One region of the Edwardsiella sp. EA181011 genome, then DNA from elsewhere that is predicted to be linked to it. Evidence: predicted binding sites of a transcription regulator. Region 1 holds the regulator's gene; each other region holds the start of a gene.
What was found. Region 1 encodes CRP, which controls carbon source genes, mostly activating them, when cyclic AMP is high. Its sites were predicted from a motif close to ATGTGANNNNNNTCACAT; they were not measured.

Region 1 (2,271 bases):
CCGGGTAGCGGCTGGCCAGCTTTTCCAGCGCCGACACCTCGCTGCGCATAGAGAAATGCTGTGGGTAGCGGTGGTACAGAATGTCATCCGCCAGCACCCGCAGACGCCCGGCCACCACCTGCGCATTGCGGCGGATGATCGCCTCCGCCTGGCTCCGCGCCACCAGCGTTTGTACCTCCTCCGGCTGGGAGAGGCTGACGGTAATATGCTCCTGTAAATCCAGCGCCACCTGAAAGTAGCGCACCAACCGCTTATACTCCGGGTTATGGACCAGGGACAGCATGTGCATCTGCTGGTAGATAACGCTGATAAGGTCCATCACCTTTTGCTGGCGGTTCAGCAGCGGCGGCAGCGCCGTCTGCGGGTCACTGTGCTGCGTGAGCAGGCTATACTTGGCCTCGATGTAGTCCGCCAGCTCCAGGTACAGCTGATTCAGAGTTTCGCGGATCGGCTGCCCTTTCCACAGGACAAACCAAAACCAGGTGAAGGCGCCATACCAAATCGTGCCGACCAAATACAGCAGCGGCCCCTGCCAGACGGGCACCATCCCCACCATGCTGAGGGTGAAGATGGCCGCAACCAGCGTTGCCGGCAGTAAACGGGCGTGCAGCGGACTGATCTCGCCGTTGACGCCAAACAGCAGCGCCAAAAGCAGCATGGCTAGCGGCAGCGGCACCGACCACAGCAGGGCCATCTGCAGTAACAGGCTGCCGAGCGCAAACAGGGTGCCGCCCACCGCGAGGCGTTTAAAGAAGCGTTTATGGGGGGTGTCAAGACCGGCGATATTGCAGCAGACTGGGACTAGAGAAAACAGCAGCCCCTGCTGCAGCTGGCCTACCATCAGCCCGAACAGCACCGGCAGACACAAAACCAGCGTCTGGCGCAGTGCATAGTTCACTTCAGGGTGGTAGATAAACCGCCGCCACATGAGCACCATCCTGGGGATGGGTTGAAGATTCCGCGCCGCCCATGCGGCGCGGGCGCAAAATCAACGCGTCCCGTAGACGACGATGGTTTTACCGTGTGCCGAGATCAGGTTCTGATCCTCCAGCATCTTCAGAATACGTCCTACCGTTTCACGGGAGCAGCCCACGATCTGGCCGATCTCCTGACGGGTGATCTTAATCTGCATGCCGTCTGGGTGCGTCATCGCATCCGGCTGCTTGGCCAGATTCAGCAACGTCTGGGCAATACGGCCAGTCACATCCAGGAAGGCCAGGTTACCGACTTTCTCTGACGTGACCTGCAGACGACGCGCCATCTGGGCAGACAGACGCATCAGAATATCCGGGTTAACCTGGATCAGCTGACGGAATTTCTTGTAGGAAATTTCAGCCACCTCACAGGCGGTCTTCGCCCGCACCCAGGCACTGCGCTCCTGCCCTTCCTCAAACAGCCCCAGCTCGCCAATGAAGTCGCCCTGGTTCAGGTAGGAGAGGATCATCTCCTTACCCTCTTCATCCTTAATCAGTACCGCTACAGATCCCTTTACGATGTAATAAAGCGTCTCCGCTTTTTCACCCTGGTGAATCAAGGTACTTTTGGACGGATATTTATGAATATGGCAATGGGACAGGAACCATTCGAGAGTTGGATCTGTTTGCGGTTTGCCGAGAACCATTCGCTATTATCCTCTGTTGTTATCGCATCCCCGGTGCGCCAAACGCACCCCCGCCGGACGGGGCCGGGAAACTGCCTAGTAACCTGCTATAGCACTGCACTTGTCGAATATAGTTTCCATAGCCTAAGGGAGATGATCCCCGGCGATCTTGATCTATACCCGCTTCATTCCATTAAAGGTGCATGTCGGCTTAGTTTGTAACATAGCTTGGCCTTACTGTCTCGCACTGTCTCGCTTCAGCATGGAATAGCTCACTGTTCGCCGCCGTTTTTTCTCCGTTCGCGGCGCTTTTGCCTTTTATTTGCACAGTGCGGCGCCGGGCGCCGCGGGGAAAATACGCCAACGTGCGCTAATCCGCGCCCTTAAACTGGCTGCGCGGCATAATATTGACGCTTTCATGCAGCTCGGACCATACCACGACCGCCTCACCGCACTTCAGCTGGCGCCGCACATCTTCCACCTTCTGCGCCAGGCACCTCTCCTGTTCGCCATAGTCGGTCCCCTCACGCAGGACGAAGGCCTCGATCAGGCTATCCAGCGTCTCTGGGGCTATCAGTTGCCAGGGAATGATCACGCGTTTTACTCCAAATAGGGGGCTAACCAGGCGGGAATGCGCTGCTCCAGCCACGGAAGAGGATGTCGCAGCGTAC
Region 2 (2,271 bases), 510 kb from region 1:
GTCGCTGGTCGCGCTGTATGCCCTGTTCGATCGGATCGGCCAGTACGTGCCGTTCCTCGGCCTAAATACCCTGGGGGGCGTCATCTTTGCCTATATGGGCGGCATCGCCCTGCACGTCTGGACCATCAAGGGCTACTTTGAAACCATCGACGGCTCGCAGGAGGAGGCGGCGGCGCTGGATGGCGCCACGCCGTGGCAGGCGTTCCGTCTGGTGCTGCTGCCGCTTTCCGTACCGATACTGGCGGTGGTGTTCATCCTCTCCTTTATCGCCGCCATCACCGAGGTGCCGGTCGCCTCGCTGCTGCTGCGCGACGTCAATACCTATACGCTGGCGGTCGGCATGCAGCAGTATCTCAATCCGCAAAACTACCTGTGGGGGGATTTTGCCGCGGCGGCGGTGCTGTCGGCGATGCCGATAACCGCCGTCTTCCTGCTGGCGCAGCGTTGGCTGGTGGGCGGTCTGACCGCCGGCGGCGTGAAAGGCTAGTTTATGCGTTACCCTTAAAAAAGCAGTAACCTGTGTGCGTAACTGGCGGCCTGCGGGCCGCCCTTTTTATACCCCTATCCTACGGCGTCTATTCGCGCTTCAGACGATCGGTGTTAGCTAGATACAGCGCGATCACCAGCACCAAAATGGCGAACGAATAGATCAGCGTATCGTTGGGGCTCTCGTGATCGACGATGATCAATCGGATGATCGCCGTGATGCCGATGTAGATAAAATAGCGCAGCGGAAAGTGATAGCCTGATTGAAAATATTTAACAATCAATGCAATAAACTCGAAGTACAGAAAATAGATCACGATCCCTTCCACCAGCATATAGGTCGACGCGTTCTGGTTGGCGTCAAACAGCACCCCGGCCAGCGTGAACGTCTCCTTCGCCAGAAAGATCACCAGAATCGCCGCCAGCGCCATCAGGCCGATATTCAGTATCCACTGCAATACCGTGGCGACACGGTTTGCGCGCTCGGTTCCCGGCATAAAGTAACTCCTTGCGTAATAGCTGTATAATGTGAGCTAGTTAACAATATTGCCGTTTTGCCGTCTATCCCCCTGCGCCAAAAAACCCGTCGGCGTCGCGTGCGGCGCGGCGAGCGCCACACAAATTTGGCGCCGGCGGCGACAAGGGCTGATAATGAGCATAATCCGTCAGGATCAACACACCCTCCGCCGCCGCGCGGTAGCAAGAAAAGGCTCGACTGAGATTCCCACACAATGCATATACTCCGACACTATACGTTTACCCTCTGCCTGCTGCTGGGCATTATCCTCGGCGGGCTGGCCGGCGTCCTGTTTGGCGAACGGGCGACCCTGGTTCAACCCATCGGCGAACTGTTCCTAAACCTGATGTTCGTGGTGATCGTTCCGCTGGTATTCCTCAGCATCGCCTCCTCTATCGCCGACATGCGGCAGATGTCGCGCCTGGGCAAAATAATGGGAACGGTCTTCTCGGTTTTCATCGCCACCGCCCTGTTCGCCGCGCTGATCGGCTTTGTCGCCACCCATCTGTTTAACCCGTTCCACAACGTGGATACTCAGTCGCTGATCGCCCACCTGCCTCCGGCGCCGCAGGAACAGAGCAAGGGGCTGGGCGAGGTGATCGTCTCCACCTTCACCGTACCCGATTTTCTACAGCTGTTTACTAAGTCCAATCTGCTACCGCTCATCGTCTTCTCTATCCTGTTCGGCCTGGCTACGGCCTTCAGCGGCGAGCAGGGCCGTCCCGTCGCCCAGTTTCTCAGCGCCGGCACCACGGTGATCCTGAGAATGGTCAAGATCATTATGTACGCAGCGCCGCTGGGGCTGGGCTGCTACTTCGCCGCCACGGTCGGCGCGCTGGGGCCGCAAATCATCCACGGCTATCTGAATGCCTTCTTGCTGTACGTGGTGCTGACGGTGATCTACTTCTTCGGCGCCAATACGCTGTACGCCTTTATCGCCGGAGGGCGCCCCGCCGTTCGCCTGTTCTGGGGCAACGTATTTACACCGGCCATCACCGCCATCGCCACCGCTTCCAGCGCCGCCTGCATTCCGGTCAACCTGGTGGCCAGCAAGAAGATGGGCGTACCGGCGGATATCGCCGAGACGGTGATCCCGCTGGGTGCCAACACCCATAAGGACGGCTCGGTTATCGGCGGCATCATCAAGATCGTCTTTCTGTTCACGCTGTTCGGCCGCGACATGAGCGATCCGATGAGCATCGCGGCCATCATCAGCGTGGCGTTCCTAGTCGGCGCCGTCATGGGGGCTATTCCCAGCGGCGGCATGA
Region 3 (2,271 bases), 790 kb from region 1:
AACGAGCTGGTTTGCCCGATAATGGCGACGCCGACATCGGCAATAATGCTGCGGAAACGGCTGTCATCCGGGAAAATATCGAACCCAGGGATCGATTCTAGCTTATCCAGCGTACCGCCGGTATGCCCGAGGCCGCGACCGGAGATCATCGGCACATAGCCGCCGCAGGCGGCGACCATCGGCCCCAGCATCAGAGAGGTAACGTCTCCCACGCCGCCGGTCGAATGTTTATCGACAATCGGCCCGTTCAGATTCAGGGATTTCCAGTCCAACACGGTACCGGAGTCCCGCATCGCCATGGTCAGCGCCACGCGCTCCGGCATGGACATGTCATGGAAAAAGATCGTCATCGCCAGCGCGGCGATCTGCCCCTCGGAGATTGTGTTATCCCGTATCCCGTTGATAAAAAAGCGAATCTCTTCTTCACTCAGCGCATGACCGTCGCGCTTTTTGCGGATAATTTCTTGAGCCAGAAACAAGGTAACCCCCTGTTAAACTGATTGTTAGGCCAGGATCGTCTGCGCGATCCGTGAGAGGTAAATGCCCTTGACGTCAGTCAGGCCGCCCAGCGGCGGCCTGTTCCCGCATCAGTAGCTGCTGCCGGTGCCCTTGGCGTCATAGCCTAAGGTCTGCAGCAGGCTAGCCAACAGGCTGGAGGCGCCGAAGCGGAAGTGACGGCTATCCGCCCATCCTTCACCCAGCAGACGATCGGCCAGCGCCAGATACTGCGCCGCATCCTCCGCCGTACGCACGCCGCCGGCCGGCTTGAAGCCCACGCGCTTCGCCACGCCCATATCGCGGATCACGCTCATCATGATTTCAGCGCTCTCCAGCGTGGCGTTAACCGGCACCTTACCGGTCGAGGTCTTAATAAAATCAGCCCCGGCCTTAATTGAAATTTCAGACGCCTTACGGATCAGCGCAGCGTCTTTCAGCTCACCGGTTTCAATAATCACCTTCAGCAGTACATTGGCGGCGACGCAGGCCTCTTTACAGGCTTTCACCAGATCGAAGCCCACCTGCTCGTTGCCCGCCATCAGGGCACGGTACGGGAAGACTACATCCACTTCATCCGCGCCGTAGGCGATCGCCGCACGGGTTTCCACCAGCGCGATCTCGATATCATCGTTACCGTGCGGGAAGTTGGTCACCGTCGCAATGCGTACGTCCGGCGTACCCTGTTCACGCAGGGTTTTACGGGCGATGGGGATAAAACGGGGATAAATACACACCGCAGCGGTGTCACCCGCCGGGCTTTTTGCCTGATGACACAGGGCGATCACTTTCTCGTCGGTATCGTTGTCATTCAGGGTCGTCAGATCCATCAGGCGCAGTGCGCGCTGAGCGGCAGTTTGTAACTCGGTCATAATACTCTCCAACTGGCTGAACGCGGCCCATGCCGGTTCAATCAAAAAAAACGGGACGAAGGTTTTAACGGCCTGCGCCGTAAAGCGATCCCACACGTTGGCGAGCGGACTTGGTTCCCTGAAGAGACATCCGGCCACGCCGGTATGTCATTGAGATCCATCTCACCGCACACAGCCCTTCTGGTATGATTATTTGAACACAAAACCTCCGTCATATTTGTGTTCACTGTCACATTAGATGAAAATCTGAATGTAACATAGGATCGCATTATGTGATTGACATCACATATAAATCATAACTATCGCCAAAATCGATGCTAACGCGCAAACGCGCGCAGGCCACGGCATTACACTGGCCAATCTCCGCTGTCCGCCGGTGAACCCCGCAGGCGCGACGCCGGGATACCATACCGTTACAGGACACAGCCCTGCGCTCATCCTGATCATCGCTCTCATCGCCCAGGACAACGATCATGCCTGAAACCTCTGCCAATGCACTGCACCAGCGCTGTATGGCTATCGCCTGCGATCCCCATCTCTCCGCCCTGCAAAAACGCCACTTTCTTGCACTGGAGGCAGAAAACGATCTGCCTTACCCCGCCCTACCGGAAGCGGCTCGCCAGGCGCTGGACGACGGCGTCATCTGCGATATGTTTGAAGGCCATGCGCCCTATAAGCCCCGCTACGTGCTACCGGACTACGCCCGCTTCTTGGCCAACGGCTCTGAGTGGCTGGAGCTGGAGCCGGCGCAGGGCTTTGACGATGCCCTCTCCATGCTGACCATCCTGTATCACCATGTCCCATCCGTCACATCCATGCCGGTATTTTTGGGGCATTTAGATCAACTATTGCTTCCATATGTTGGAATTTTAACAGAGAACGAATTATATATCCGCATAAAACG

Region 2: a site for CRP is predicted at 1,013-1,030, ahead of psiE (phosphate-starvation-inducible protein PsiE). Genes of this name have one in related genera too.
Region 3: a site for CRP is predicted at 1,638-1,655, ahead of deoC (deoxyribose-phosphate aldolase). Genes of this name have one in related genera too.

The regions. Positions count from the first base shown of each region.
Region 1 covers NZ_CP011364.1:892,146-894,416, reverse strand. Annotated here, with positions in the region: gene QY76_RS03985 (YccS/YhfK family putative transporter) at 1-928, opposite strand, end outside; gene crp (cAMP-activated global transcriptional regulator CRP) at 989-1,621, opposite strand; gene QY76_RS03975 (YheU family protein) at 1,971-2,195, opposite strand; gene QY76_RS03970 (hydrolase) at 2,201-2,271, opposite strand, start outside.
Region 2 covers NZ_CP011364.1:383,092-385,362, forward strand. Annotated here, with positions in the region: gene malG (maltose ABC transporter permease MalG) at 1-487, shown strand, start outside; gene psiE (phosphate-starvation-inducible protein PsiE) at 576-983, opposite strand; gene QY76_RS01790 (dicarboxylate/amino acid:cation symporter) at 1,218-2,271, shown strand, end outside.
Region 3 covers NZ_CP011364.1:101,150-103,420, forward strand. Annotated here, with positions in the region: gene deoA (thymidine phosphorylase) at 1-479, opposite strand, end outside; gene deoC (deoxyribose-phosphate aldolase) at 588-1,367, opposite strand; gene QY76_RS00480 (YjjI family glycine radical enzyme) at 1,841-2,271, shown strand, end outside.